One region of the Nocardia sp. NBC_01499 genome, then DNA from elsewhere that is predicted to be linked to it. Evidence: riboswitches for the same ligand, from Rfam matches in the RefSeq annotation. Region 1 holds a riboswitch; the other holds the start of a gene.

Region 1 (7,474 bases):
GGACCGCCGACAGCCCCTTCTGGATCGTGGTGCCGCCGAGCACGCCCGCGACACCGGCGACGAGCAGCCCCATCACCACGCGCCGCCCAACCGGCGCGCCGAGGCGGTCCGGGTCGGAACTCTGGTCGACGGGCACACCTCTACTATCCACCGACTCCCCCGAACAAGGCGCACCCGGCGGCTACTGTTGAACCGGAAGCCGCCATCACGCGGTGAAAACGAAAGGCAGCCTCATGCGCAGCCCCATTCTCGTCGCGCTCGGCGTCATCATCGGACTCGCCGGACTCCTCTGGTCACTGCAGGGCTTCGGCGTGGTCTCGGGCAGCCCGATGAGCAACACCGCCACCTGGTCGATCATCGGACCGATCGTCCTGATCGCCGGGGTACTCCTGGCCGTCTGGGGCTGGCGAGGACGCGCGTCTCGTTAGTCAGCGAACCCGAACATCCTTGCGCTACCAGCGTATTCGGTTCTGCCAGGCAGGAATTCCATACTTGTGCTTGACGGTCGATCGAGAGTGAGTGTACAGTCACTCACATGACAAAGCGCGGAGCTACCCTCTCCACCTCGGAGGTTCGACGCGATGCCGTCGTCGATGCCGCGATCGCCGAGTTCGCGCGGTCCGGCTACCACGGCACGCCGATCAACAACGTCGCCACGAAGGCGGCGATCTCACCGGCCTACGTCTTCAAACTCTTCCCCGGCAAGATCGCCCTGTTCGTCGCGGCACTCGACCGTTGCTACGAGCTGGTCGAACGGGCCCTCTCGGCCGGTGCGGCCCGCGTCGACGGCGCAGGCCCCGACGAGATCCTGTACGCGATGGGCGGTGCGTACGCGGAACTGATCGCGGACAAGAGCCTGCTGATGCTGCAGGTGCACGCACAATCGGCCGCGGACATTCCGGAGATCGCCGACGCGGTGCGCCGCGGCCTGGCCAGGGTGACGGACTTCGCCAAGGCACGATCCGGCGCCGAGGACAGCGCCGTCCAACGCTTCATGGCCTACGGCCAGCTCTGCCACCTGATCACCACCCTCGAACTCGACGGGCACGACAGTGCTTGGGCCGCAATACTTACCGGCGGCATGCGCCACCCGAAGGCTCACTAGATCCATCCAGACCACCCCGATCGCGGGGCATGTTTTTTTACCCAAAGAGTGATTGACCAGTCACACACCAGGAGACACGATGAACACCACCACGAATTCGACCACCGCAGTCCAGATCATCCTGCCCGGACTGGTCGAGCCGCAGGGCCTGCAGGTGACCCGGCGGCCGCTGCCCGCCCCGGGTCCGGGCCAGGCCATGGTCCGTGTCGAAGCATCCGGCGTCTCGTTCGCCGAGCAGCAGATGCGGCGCGGGAAGTACTACGACCAGCCGCCGTTCCCCTTCGTGCCCGGCTACGACCTGGTCGGGACGGTCACCGCGACCGGCTCGGGCGTCGACGAGGCGCTGATCGGCCGCCGCGTCGCCGCGCTGACCAAGACCGGCGGCTGGAGCAGCCACATCATTCTCGACGCCGCGGACCTTATCCCGGTGCCGTCGGCGCTCGACCCCGCCGAGGCGGAAACCTTTGTGGTGAACGGGATCACGGCGTGGCAGATGCTGCACCGGATGGCAAAGGTCAAGCGGGGCCAGACCATTCTCGTGCACGGCGCCAACGGTGGCGTCGGCTCGACCCTGGTCCAGCTTGCGCGGGCCGCCGGTATCCGGGTGATCGGCAGCGCCTCGGCACGCAACGCGGCGGTCGTCGAGGCGCTCGGCGCCACCCCGGTGGACTATCGCGGCGATGTGGCCCAACAGGTTCGGGCGCTGGCACCGGAGGGCGTCGACGCGGTGTTCGATCACGTCGGCGGGCCCGGCATCGTCGATTCGTTCGAGCTGCTCGCGCCGCACGGCACGCTGGTTGCCTACGGGACCGCCTCGACCAAGAACGATGAGGGCAACTCGCGACTGCCAGTGTTGAAGCTGTTCGCCCAGCTGATGCTGTGGAACACGCTGCCCAACAAGCGAAATGCGCACTTCTACAACATCTGGGCGGGCAAGCGCAACCTCACCCGATTCCGCAACCACCTCAATGAAGACCTCGGCAAGGTCCTCGATTTGCTCGCCGACGGCACCCTGCGCGCCCAGGTAGCCGCCCGAATCCCGCTGAGCCAAGCCGCACAGGCCCTCGAACTCGCCGAATCCGGCACCGTCACCGGCAAAGTCGTCATCGTGCCCGATACCCAGCCCTGAATCCCCCCACCATCGCCGACTAGCCCAAGATCCGCACCGAGACTCGGGATCCGCACTCGCTCTAGGGGCCCTAGAGCGAGTGCGGATCCCGAGTCAGGGTGCGACTGTCAGCATTCGACGACTGCTACGGCTAGGCCGCCTCGGGAGGTTTCCTTGTACTTGTCGAGCATGTCGGCGCCGGTGGCGCGCATGGTTTGGATGACCTGGTCCAGCGAGACGTGGTGGATGCCGTCGCCGCGAATTGCCATGCGGGCGGCGGTGATTGCCTTGACGGCGGCGATGCCGTTGCGTTCGATGCACGGGATCTGGACGAGGCCGCCGATGGGGTCGCAGGTGAGGCCGAGGTTGTGTTCCATGCCGATTTCCGCGGCGTTCTCGATCTGCGCTGGCGTGCCGCCGAGTACGGCGGCCAGTCCGGCGGCGGCCATGGCGCAGGCGGAGCCGACCTCGCCCTGGCAGCCGACCTCGGCGCCGGAGATGGAGGCGTTCTCTTTCATCAGTTGGCCGATGGCCGCCGCGGTCAGCAGGAATTCGACGACGCTGTCCTCGTCGGCGGTGATGAATCGCTGAATGTAGTGCAGCACAGCGGGAATGATGCCCGCGGCGCCATTGGTCGGTGCGGTGACGACGCGGCCACCCGCGGCGTTCTCCTCGTTGACCGCCATCGCGTAGAGCGTGACCCACTCCATCGCACGCAGCGGATCGTTTTCCTCCGCCTCGGCGTTCAGTCGCTCGACCAGGCTCGCCGCTCGCCGCCGTACCCGAAGGGACCCCGGCAGCACCCCACCCGTCGACATCCCGCGTTCGACGCAGCCCCGCATGACAGCCCAGATATCGAGCAGGTCCGCCCGCACCTGATCCGCACTGCGCCAAGACAATTCGTTGGCGAGCACCACGGCACTGATGGACTTCCCGGTGGCGGCGGTGATCGTAAGCAGTTCATCCGCCGAGCGGAACGGGTGCGCGACGGCAACCGGCGCATCGACAGCCCGCCCGTCGATCTCGTCCTCGTCGAGAATGAAACCGCCACCCACCGAGAAGTATTGGCGTTCGAGGAGCACTCGCCCGCCATCGCCGTACGCGCTGAACAGCATCCCGTTGGTGTGGAACGCCAACCGTGTCAACCCGAGCAGCTCCACGTCGCTGTCGACAGCGAACACGATCGACTGCACACCGCCGAGGTACAGCCGACCGGTGGCGCGTGCCGTGGCCACCGTCGCGCTCATCGTGTCCGGATCGATACTCTCCGGCTGCGCACCGGACAACCCGGCGACGATCGCCTCGACGCTGCCGTGGCCGCGCCCGGTCGCACCGAGCGATCCGTACAGCTGGACCCGGACCGCGCTCGTCTCGTGCAGCACATCGGCGTCCTTCAGCCGCTCGACGAACGCGGCCGCGGCACGCATCGGACCGACGGTGTGCGAACTCGACGGCCCGATACCGACCCGGAACAGGTCGAAAACGCTGATCGTCACGCGGGGTTCCGCATCCCGAGGTACAGCGGGAATCGCTGTGCCAAGGCGTCCACTCGCGCGGTCAGTGCCGCGACGGGCGCGCCGCCGCACAATGCCGTCGCGATGATGTCGGCGACCTCGGTGAATGCCGCGTCGTCGAAGCCGCGCGCGGCCAGCGCGGGCGTGCCGATCCGCAGCCCGGAGCTGATCATCGGCGGGCGCGGGTCGAACGGAATGGCGTTGCGGTTCACCGTAATTCCCACTGTCTGCAACAGATCCTCGGCTTGTTTGCCGTCCAGCTCCGCATCGCGCAGGTCGACGAGCACCAGGTGTACATCGGTGCCGCCGCTGACCACGCCGATGCCAGCGGCCCGGCAGTCCTCGGCCAGCAGCCGGTCGGCGAGCAAGCGCGCACCGGCGAGGGTCCGCTCCTGCCGATCGCGGAACGCCGGTTCGGCCGCCATCTTGAACGCGACCGCCTTGGCGGCGATCACATGCTCGAGCGGTCCGCCCTGCTGCCCGGGGAAGACCGCGGAATCCAGCTTCTTGCCCAAATCCGCTGTGGCGAGGATGAATCCACCACGCGGCCCGCCAAGCGTCTTGTGCGTGGTCGAGGTGACGACGTGCGCGTGCGGTACGGGCGACGGATGCAGCCCGGCGGCGACGAGACCGGCGAAGTGCGCCATATCGACCATCAGGTACGCGCCGACCTCGTCGGCGATGCGCCGGAATTCGGCGAAGTCGAGGTGGCGCGGATAGGCCGACCAGCCCGCGACGATCAGCTTCGGCCGGTGCTCGTGCGCGAGCCGCTCAACCTCCGCCATGTCGACGAGCTGATCCTCGGCCCGAACATGGTATGCCGCAACGTTATACAGCCGTCCAGAGAAGTTGGCCTTCATGCCGTGGGTGAGGTGGCCGCCGTGGTCGAGCGCCAGTCCGAGGATGCCGTCGCCGGGACGCAGTAGCGCGTGCATCACGGCCGCGTTCGCCTGCGCGCCGGAGTGCGGCTGCACGTTGACGTATTCGGCGCCGAACAGCGCGCGCAGCCGCTCGATGGCCAGCGATTCGATCTCGTCGACGTGCTCGCAGCCGCCGTAGTAGCGGCGTCCGGGGTAACCCTCGGCGTACTTGTTGGTCAGCACGGTGCCCTGCGCCTGCATCACCGCGAGCGGCGCGTAGTTCTCCGAGGCGATCATTTCCAGTCCGCGCTGTTGCCGGTCGGTCTCCTGGTCGACCAGTGCGGCGACGACCGGGTCGAATTCGCGCAGCGGGACGTCGAGTTCGGTGCGGACAGCGGAGGCAGGGTCAGCCATGGGGAGCCTTTCGTCGACGCGTACGCGCGTGGGGGTGGCTCCTCCCGCTCTGTCCTATGGCCTGAGAGATTCACGCGTTGCCGCGTTTGCCCCGTCGGCGAGTGCGTGGTGCACTACTTTTCAGAGTTGCCTTATGCGCAGCGGTACTGGGCCTGAGAGATTCCCGGGAGGTGTTGCTCCTTCGGCTCTCCATCACCTGGATGGAGATCTCCCGCTGCGTGTGCGGCCAGTATTCAGTTGATTAGTTGTTGCGTATAGCGCAACACCTGCGCGACACGCGACTCAGTATTGTCGGCGGCCGCGCGCGTTGTCAATGGCGAACCGCACCCGGAGTCGTCAGCCGAAGTAGCCTAACCGACGACTGATGTCCGCGGCGCTCGCGATCGCCAGTTCGGCCGTCGGGGCGAAGCGATCGGGACCGAGGCGATAGGACGGCCCCGAAACGCTCAGTGCCGCAACAATTGCCCCGTTACCGTCGAGGACGGGAGCGGCGACGGCGTTCAGTCCGATCTCCAGTTCCTCACGCACACTTGCCCATCCGTTCTCGCGGACCGCCACCAACTGGGCAGCCAAGTCGGCGAGCTTTGTCAGGGTATTCGCGGTGTACGCCTCCAACTTCGGGCCTACCTGCTTGCGCATCGCGGCGGGTTCCAGACCGGACAGCAGCACCTTGCCACTCGACGTGGCATGCGCCGGACAGCTCTGCCCGACCCAGGACCGCAGCGCGATCGAACCGGTCCCCGCTGCCTCCACGATATTGATGATCCGATTACCGTCCAGCACAGCGATATTCGTGGTCTCCCCCGTTTCGGCGGCCAACGCGTTGCACGCGCCCTGGCTCTGCCCGACGAGATCGACCTGCGCACTGGTGGATCCGGCCAACCGGACAATGGAGAAGCCGAGCCGGTATTTGCCGCGCTCGGAAAGCTGCTCGACGTAACCGCGCGATTCCAGCACGGCGACCAGCCGGGAGACGGTAGATTTGTGCACACCGAGTTCGGCGGCGATCTCCGTGACACCGGCCTGGCCGAGCTTGGCGATGATCTCCAGCACGAGCAGTGCGCGGTCGACCGACTGCACCGCAGCGGCCCGGCCCGTGTCCTCACCATCCTGTTTCGCCATGACGCCGCCATTCTAGGCCGACGGCACCGCGAGACCGCGGACACGTCGCCGCACCGCAGCGATCTCCCGCAACGCGTCGTTCAGCAAACTCCGATTCAATGGCGACAACTCCGACATCAGCACGATATCGCCGGGCCGATGGCCCGCGGACAACTGCTCGACCTGATGCACCATCCGCATCCGCTGCAGCATGACGAACACCTCCGTGAGCACCGCGGCATCACGGTCGGCGATCACACCGGCCGACGCGGCGGCCGCCAACCGCACCGGTGTCGAGGCGGCGGTGACCCCGGCCGCAAGCCCACCCCACCGCGCGAGGTTGACGATCGGCACCAGCGCGTGGTTCTTCAGGTCGAAGGTGCCGCCGCGCCGGGAAAGCACGTCCCGCAGCGACCGCGCCCGCACCCGCCCCGACAACGCGTCGAGCAACTGCAGGCGCAAGGCATTCGGATAGTCGGCGCGCATCCTGCCGAACGCGGCGGGCACCGCGTGCAGCGCGGGGTCACCCCACACCACCCGCCCGTCGATGAGCAGCGAGGACATCACCAACCCGCGATCCTGCAGCGGATCATCGAGCCATCGCATCGCCGCCTTCGTCCAATCAGACCGGGATCGAGCGAATTTCGGCTTCGCGGCGATCGCCCCATTGCTGTCCGCGGGCAATCCGCAGGCGTCGAGGATGGCGTGCGTGCGCTCGGCGATCGCACGCAATCGCGCACTGGCGGTGGACAACTCGTCGGCCCAGGACAACGCGCTGTCCACATCCGAGGACGGCATCGCCTCGCGACGAGCGATGCTGCCGAGCGTCAGCCAGGCGAACCCGACGCTCGGTGCGTCGTCGGATTCGGCGAGCGCGAGTTCGAGTGCCTTGCGGATCACCGAGTCGATGACGACGGACAGAATGCCGCTCGTCGCGGTCGCCTTGGTTCCGTTGCGGAACAGATCGACTGTGGTACTGGGGATTTCGCGGGCGGCCCGCTGTAGCTGGGTCGCATCCGTGGCCGCGCCGATCGCGCGCCGCAGGATGAAACTCTGCCGCGCCGAGGCCGCGAGCAGCTCCGCGTCTTCGAGGACGCCGAGCACCTCGCCGCGCGGTGACACCACCGGCATGTGCCGGAGCCCGGCCTCGAGCATCTCCATCAGCACGGTCTCGGCGGGCAGGTCGGCGCTGACCCGGCGGGCCGGTGCGCTCATCGCCTGCGCGATCGGCACGTCGACGGGCAGCCCGGCCGCCACCACCTTGGTGCGCAGGTCCTGATCGGTGAAGATGCCGAAGTCGCCGTCGGGCAACCGGATCAGCACCGAGGAGACGCGACGCTCGGTCATCAGGATGACCGCGTCTCGGACGCTG
Region 2 (7,474 bases), 570 kb from region 1:
CCGACTTCCTGGACGGCAAGCTGGCCCGCCTGCTCGATCAGTCCTCCCGCCTCGGCGCCCTGCTCGATCCGTTCGTCGACCGGTTGTACCTGGTGACGACCCTGGCGGCGTTCGTGATCCGCGGCCTCATCCCGTGGTGGGTCGCGGTGATCCTGGTCGGTCGCGACCTGATCCTGACGCTGCTGCTGCCGGTCTACAAACGCCGCGACCTACCCCCGCCCGAGGTCATCTATCTGGGCAAGGCGGCGACCTTCGCGCTGATGTCCGCGTTGGTCTGGCTGCTGGCCGGGGAGATGGATTGGGCGCTGGCCGGTTTCGGCCGTGCCTTCGGCGGGGCATTACTGGTCTGGGGCACGGCGGTGTATGTATGGACCGGCTTGCTCTACACCGGTAAGGCGATCGCCATCGCTCGCTCGATACCGGCTGTGCCACACCGCTCGACCTGACCGAGGCGTCGAGTCGAACATTGTCTCAACCCTCGCATAGAGTTGCGCCCACACGATCACGACGGAAAGGACGGACGGCCTGTGACCCAGACCCCCGAAGAGCTGCGCTACACCGAAGAGCACGAGTGGGTGCAGCGGATCGCCCCGACCCGGGTTCGGGTCGGCATCACCGATTACGCGCAGTCTCAACTCGGTGACGTTGTGTTCGTGCAGCTGCCCGAAACCGACAAGGATGTCGCTGCGGCGGACAGCATCGCCGAGGTCGAGTCGACCAAGAGCGTGTCCGACATCTACGCGCCGTTCGGCGCGAAAGTTGTTGCGGTGAACGAGGAATTGGTGCAGCAGCCGGAGACGCTGAACACCGATCCGTACGGCGCGGGGTGGCTGTTCGAACTGGAGGTCGCGGACGCCGGCGACCTCGACAAGACCCTTGGTGAACTGTTGGATGCGGCAGGTTATCAAGGAGTTATCGGGGGCTGAATCAGCCTTCCCGGTTCTACCTGCACGGGCACGCCCTGGCAGGGTACGGTCAATGCCAACAGATGCGCCGACAGTCATTGTCGGGAATCTAGGGACTCGACGGCAGGTCGTGGTGCCACAGGTATCACCTGCTTGCATGGATAATCAGGTTCGAGGAGGAGAGAAACGGTGAGCGAGAACAAAGACCCGGGTTACGGGGAGACCGCGGCCGAGACGACGTCGGTCTTTCGCGCGGATTTCCTGAACGAGGTCGACGCGTCGCGCTCCGGAGAGCCGGCCGGCGAGCAGCCGGTGCAAGGGGTCGAGGGTCTGCCTGTTGGTGCGGCCCTCCTGGTCGTCAAGCGCGGTCCGAACGCGGGCTCGCGGTTCCTGCTGGATCAGCCGACTACGTCGGCGGGCCGCCACCCCGACAGTGACATCTTTCTCGACGACGTCACCGTCAGCCGTCGGCATGCCGAGTTCCGTCAGGACGACGATTCGTTCCAGGTTGTCGACGTCGGCAGCCTGAACGGCACCTATGTGAATCGGGAGCCGGTGGACTCCTCGGAACTCCAGAACGGCGACGAGGTACAGATCGGTAAGTTCCGTCTCGTGTTCCTCACCGGACCGCGGGCCCAGGCCAACGACTCCTCTGCGGGTGCAGGGAGCCTATGAGCAGCGGCGCTGGGTTCTTTCTCCTCATGAAGGGCTCGGAGTCATGAAGGACTCAGCGCTGTGACCGGCGCGGCGCAGTGGGCGCGCGGAGGGATGTCGATCGGCTCCGTGCTCGACCTGCTGCGTCCGGACTTTCCGGACGTCACCATCTCGAAGATCCGCTTCCTCGAAGCGGAAGGCCTGATTCGGCCGGAGCGCACGCCCTCGGGCTACCGCAGATTCTCCATCGCCGATTGTGAACGGCTTCGGTTCGTGCTGACCGCGCAACGCGATCAGTACTTGCCGCTCAAGGTGATCAAGGAACAACTCGAAGCGATCGACAGCGGTGCGGCGACGCTCGGTGTGCGGGAAGCCCGCGCCCGGGCGCACTCCGGCCGTGCGGGTGCGTCGGAGTCGGCACCTACGGTGTCCGACTCCGAGCACCCGACCGCGCCTGGCGGGAACAGGAACGGCGCCGCGGCGCCGAGGAGGCTCGGCGTGGTGCCAAGCGAGATTTCCCCCGACGATCTGCGTTTCGATCACGAAATCCGGCTCACCCGCGCCGATCTGCTCGCGCAGGCCGACATCGACGAAACCTTTCTCAACGATCTGATCCGAGCGAACCTGATTACCCCGGGTGCCGCCGGATTCTTCGACGGCGACGCCGTCACGCTGGCCAAGACCGCCAAGGCGATGGCCGAATTCGGTTTGGAGGCACGGCATTTGCGTGCGTTCAAGCTGGCCGCCGATCGCGAGGCCGCGCTGGTCGCGCAGATCGCCGCCCCGATCGCGAAGAGCCGCGACGCCGGTGCGCGCGCCAGAGCCGAAGAAACGGTGCGCGAACTCGCGGCGCTGTCGCTGACGTTGCACGCCTGTCTGGTGAAGTCGTCGGTGCGGACGTCGCTGGGCGGCTGAACATCCCGCACAAACCGCTGATGCGGAATCCGTGTCATGTTTCAGTCATCCAACACGCCGATTTCGGCTGTGCACACCGATCGCTGCACCCGCGTGGGTTCGCCTAGACTCGTTGGTACGGCGAGCTGGGCGGTGGTCGTGCCGGGTGGCCGGAGGATTATGGGAGGCAGTGCGGTGAGTGAGCGAAGCGAACGAATCATGTCACAGCGTGCATCGCGCATGCCGGAACTGAGCGTTAGCGAGGTGGAGGCATGAGTGAAATGCGTGTGATCGGCATTCGTGTCGAACAGCCACAGAATCAGCCCGTGCTGTTGCTCCGTGAGGTTTCGGGGGACCGGTACCTACCCATTTGGATCGGGCAGGCCGAGGCAACGGCGATCGTGCTGGAGCAGGAGGGGGTGACGCCGATCCGTCCGTTGACCCACGATCTGATCAAGATCCTGATCACCGAGCTCGGGCACACCCTCAAGGAAGTGCGCATCGTTGATCTACAGGAGGGCACCTTCTACGCCGACCTGGTGTTCGAGAACGATCTGCACATCTCGGCGCGCCCGTCCGATTCGGTAGCGATCGCCTTGCGGGTCGGTTGCCCGATCTACGCGGAGGAGCCGGTGCTCGAGGAAGCCGGGCTCGTCATGCCGGACGAGCGCGAGGACGAGGTGGAGAAGTTCAAGGAGTTCCTGGAGTCGGTCTCGCCCGACGATTTCAAGGCCACGGATAGCTGAACAGGATCTTTCCGGCAATCCGGCGTTTTCGCGGGATGACCGGGGGATCAGCCCTTAACCAGAGCTTGAGAGTTTAACCGCGCGTCGCGTTTGGCCTGACGATGGTGCTCCCTGGACAATCAGGGGGAGTAATCTCGATAGTTGGGCCACGTCCGTTTTGGCCAGGTCGTCAGCACCGCAGTGGTCGAAACGGAGCCGGGTCATCGATGAGGCTAGCCGTCGGCGAAGCAAGGGAGTGGTCAGTGGCAGAGCAATCGCAGGATGTGGTACAGCCAGGCCTGTTCCCGGACGACTCGGTTCCCGACGATCTGGTCGGCTACCGAGTGCCAAGCGCATGCCAGGTGGCCGGGATCACCTACCGGCAGCTCGACTACTGGGCGCGCACCGGGTTGGTCGTGCCCTCCATCCGCAGCGCCGCGGGCTCGGGGAGTCAGCGGCTGTACTCGTTCAAGGACATCCTCGTCCTCAAGATCGTGAAGCGGCTGCTCGACGCGGGCATCTCGCTACAGAACATTCGGATCGCGGTCGATCACCTACGCAGCAGGGGAGTGCAGGACCTCGCGGGGATCACCCTGTTCTCCGACGGTACCTCGGTGTACGAGTGCACCTCGGCCGAGGAGGTAGTCGATTTACTGCAGGGCGGGCAGGGCGTTTTCGGTATCGCCATCAGCGGTGCCATGCACGAGCTCACCGGCGCGATCGCCAACTTCCCCGCGGAGCGCGCGTCCGCGGTGACGGAACGGCCGGAGGACGAGCTTTCCTACCGGCGCAAGGCTCGGATGAGCCGCAAGACTGGTTAAAAGTAGACAGCTGACACAACACCCCGCCTCCCCGATAAACAGAGGGTAGCGGGGTGTTGTGCTGCGTGGCACTTCATTTTCCTGAATGGACCACTTCGTGTGGAGCGGTTCTAAAACATTGCGTTAAGTAGATATGCGCATCGATCTATGTTGTATGGCCACAAGCCCGCGGAGCTTGCGTGACGAGCGCGACACCGCAAGGAAGGGACCGGTGCCACGTTCTGGCGTGTCGTCGGCTTAAACTGGTAGCGCGCCAACGCCGTGCGGGAGAGTCCCGGGTTCTATAGAGTCCGGGCGCCGAAGGAGCAGCACCTCCCCGTCAATCTCTCAGGCATCAGGGACCGTGCGGGCTTGGGCGCCTCTGGAAAGCGGTGGCTTCGGGCCGCCCGCCCATGGGGAAAGGGGCTCGACCTTCATCGCGGTCGCGCGTCCGAATCTCTCAGGCAACACGACAGAGGGGGAGGGCTGGTACCCGTCGACCCCCCGTCGACCCGCCCGACCCAATGGGAGCTTCCGTGACTCGCTCATTCGCCGATCGCCATATCGGACCCGACCGTGGCGAACTCGCCCGGATCCTGGACGTCGTCGGCGTCGACTCGCTCGACGAGCTCGCCACGAAGGCCCTGCCCGCGAGCATCCTGGACGGATCCGGCCTGGCCGGATTGCCGCCTGCCGCAACCGAACACGAGGTGCTGGCCGAACTCGCCGGGCTTGCCAACTCCAACACGGTGGCCACCTCGATGATCGGGCTCGGCTACTACGACACGCTGACCCCGCCGGTGCTGGTGCGCAACCTGCTCGAGAACCCGGCCTGGTACACCGCCTACACGCCGTACCAGCCGGAGATCAGCCAGGGACGGCTCGAGGCGCTGCTCAACTTCCAGACCATGGTGTCGGAGCTGACCGGCATGGACGTGGCCAACGCGTCCATGCTCGACGAGGCCACCGCGGCCGCCGAGGCGATGACGCTGCTGCAGCGGGCCAGCCGGTCCAAGTCTTCGCGCCTTGTCATCGATACCGACCTGTTCCCGCAGACCAAGACCGTGCTGACCACTCGCGCGCAGCCGCTCGGTATCGAGCTCGTTTCGGCGGATCTGTCGTCGGGTGAGCTGCCCGAAGGTGAATTCTTCGGTGTGCTCGTGCAGGCGCCCGGCGCGTCCGGACGGGTAGTGGACTGGACATCGCTGATCGGCGCGGCGCACGAGCGCGGCGCGTTGGTCGCGGTCGGCGCGGATCTGCTGGCGATGACGTTGATCGCCTCGCCGGGCGACCAGGGCGCTGATGTCTGCTTCGGCACCACCCAGCGCTTCGGTGTGCCGCTCGGGTTCGGCGGCCCGCACGCGGGGTATCTGGCAGTGCGCACCGCGTATGCCAGGCAGCTGCCGGGCAGGCTGGTCGGCGTCTCGGTGGACGCGGACGGTGACGTCGCCTACCGGCTGGCGCTGCAGACGCGTGAGCAGCACATCCGCCGGGAGAAGGCCACCTCCAACATCTGTACCGCGCAGGTGCTGCTCGCGATCGTCGCGGCGATGTACGCGAGCTACCACGGTGCCGACGGCCTGCGTGATATCGCCCGCCGCGTGCACCGGCACGCCGCCACCATCGCCGCCGGGCTGGACGGCGCGGTCGTGCACGACACGTTCTTCGACACCGTGCTTGCGCACGTGCCCGGTGGTGCGGAAGCCGTTGTGGCGAAGGCGAAGTCGCGCGGGATCAACCTGCGCCTGGTCGACGCCGATCATGTCGGCATCGCCTGCGACGAGGCGACGACCGAGTCGCACGTCGCGGCGGTGCTCGAATCCTTCGGCACCACACTGTCTGCCGAGCCGACCGAACCGGCTCCGGCCGTCGCGATCGAGAACCGTACCTCGGAGTTCCTCGACCACCCGGCGTTCACCAAGTACCACACCGAAACCGCCATGCTGCGCTACCTGCGGTCGCTGTCCGACAAGGACATCGCCTTGGACCGCAGCATGATTCCGCTCGGTTCCTGCACCATGAAGCTCAACGCGACCGCCGAGATGGAGGCCATCACCTGGCCTGGCTTCGCCCGCGTGCACCCGTACGCGCCGGTCGAGGACGCCCCCGGCCTGCTGCAGGTGATCCACGATCTGGAGCAGTGGCTGTGCGACATCACCGGTTATGACTCGGTGAGCCTGCAGCCCAACGCGGGTAGCCAGGGCGAGTACGCCGGGCTGCTTGCGATCCGGCGCTACCACCTGGATCGTGGTGACACGCACCGGGATACCTGCCTGATCCCGTCCAGCGCGCACGGCACCAACGCGGCCTCGGCGGCGATGGCCGGGCTGCGCGTCGAGGTGGTCAAATGCCGCGAGAACGGCGATGTCGACCTGGACGACCTGCGCGCCAAGATCGCCGACCACGCCGACCGGCTGGCCTGCATCATGATCACCTACCCGTCCACGCACGGCGTGTATGAGCACGAGGTTTCGGAGCTGTGCGCGCTGGTGCACGACGCGGGCGGTCAGGTGTACGTCGACGGCGCGAACCTGAATGCCCTTGTCGGGCTTGCCCGTCCGGGCCGGTTCGGCGGCGACGTCAGCCACCTGAACCTGCACAAGACGTTCTGCATCCCGCACGGCGGCGGTGGCCCCGGTGTCGGTCCGGTCGCGGTCCGTTCGCACCTGGCGCCCTACCTGCCCGGCGACCCGTTGGTGACCGACTCGCACGCGGTGTCGGCGGCCAACTACGGTTCCGCCTCGATCCTGCCGATCACCTGGGCCTACATCCGGATGATGGGCGCGGACGGCCTGCGCAGCGCCACGCTGACGGCCATCGCGTCGGCCAACTACATCGCGCGCAAGCTCGACGAGTACTTCCCGGTGCTCTACACCGGTGAGCACGGCATGGTCGCGCACGAGTGCATCCTCGACCTGCGCGAGATCACCAAGCAGACCGGCGTGACCGTCGACGATGTCGCGAAGCGGTTGGCGGACTACGGTTTCCACGCGCCGACCATGAGCTTCCCGGTCGCAGGCACGCTGATGGTGGAGCCGACCGAGAGCGAAAACCTGGCCGAGCTCGACGATTTCATCGAGGCGATGATCGCTATCCGCAAGGAGATCGATCAGGTCGCGGCCGGTGTCTGGCCGGTCACCGACAATCCGCTGCGCGGCGCGCCGCACACGGCGGCGAGCCTGGTCGGTGAGTGGGAGCACCCGTACAGCCGCGAAACCGCCGTTTACCCACGGGGTCTCGGCCACGCGCGGGCCAAGGTGTGGCCGCCCGTCCGTCGTATCGACGGCGCGTACGGCGACCGCAACCTGGTCTGCTCCTGCCCGCCGCTGGAGGCGTACGCCGACTGACGGCATCTACCGCAGACGCCCTCCGCTGACATCAGCCGGAGGGCGTTTGCGCGTTGCGAGTCGCCGCACGCTTTCTGATGTCCCGCACCTGGAATCGCATGCGAAACTCGGTGCGGGACATCAAGAGGCGCGCGGCTTTACGGCGCGGT

Evidence for each region. Region 1 has a riboswitch for glycine ahead of glyA (serine hydroxymethyltransferase). Riboswitches for the same ligand answer to the same signal wherever they lie in the genome.
Region 2: linked by a shared signal. The riboswitch ahead of gcvP (aminomethyl-transferring glycine dehydrogenase) and the one ahead of glyA (serine hydroxymethyltransferase) in region 1 are both predicted to bind glycine.

What each region holds. Positions count from the first base shown of each region.
Region 1 covers NZ_CP109426.1:673,422-680,895, forward strand. The annotation lists gene OG203_RS03105 (molybdopterin-dependent oxidoreductase) at 1-136, opposite strand, end outside; gene OG203_RS03110 (hypothetical protein) at 234-428, shown strand; gene OG203_RS03115 (TetR/AcrR family transcriptional regulator) at 536-1,105, shown strand; gene OG203_RS03120 (medium chain dehydrogenase/reductase family protein) at 1,185-2,234, shown strand; gene OG203_RS03125 (L-serine ammonia-lyase) at 2,342-3,709, opposite strand; gene glyA (serine hydroxymethyltransferase) at 3,706-5,001, opposite strand; glycine riboswitch at 5,041-5,135, opposite strand; gene OG203_RS03135 (IclR family transcriptional regulator) at 5,338-6,123, opposite strand; gene OG203_RS03140 (putative nucleotidyltransferase substrate binding domain-containing protein) at 6,136-7,474, opposite strand, start outside.
Region 2 covers NZ_CP109426.1:103,593-111,066, forward strand. The annotation lists gene OG203_RS00380 (CDP-alcohol phosphatidyltransferase family protein) at 1-446, shown strand, start outside; gene gcvH (glycine cleavage system protein GcvH) at 528-926, shown strand; gene OG203_RS00390 (FHA domain-containing protein) at 1,095-1,580, shown strand; gene OG203_RS00395 (MerR family transcriptional regulator) at 1,674-2,474, shown strand; gene OG203_RS00400 (bifunctional nuclease family protein) at 2,726-3,199, shown strand; gene OG203_RS00405 (MerR family transcriptional regulator) at 3,406-3,999, shown strand; glycine riboswitch at 4,254-4,353, shown strand; gene gcvP (aminomethyl-transferring glycine dehydrogenase) at 4,503-7,325, shown strand; gene OG203_RS00415 (VWA domain-containing protein) at 7,463-7,474, opposite strand, start outside.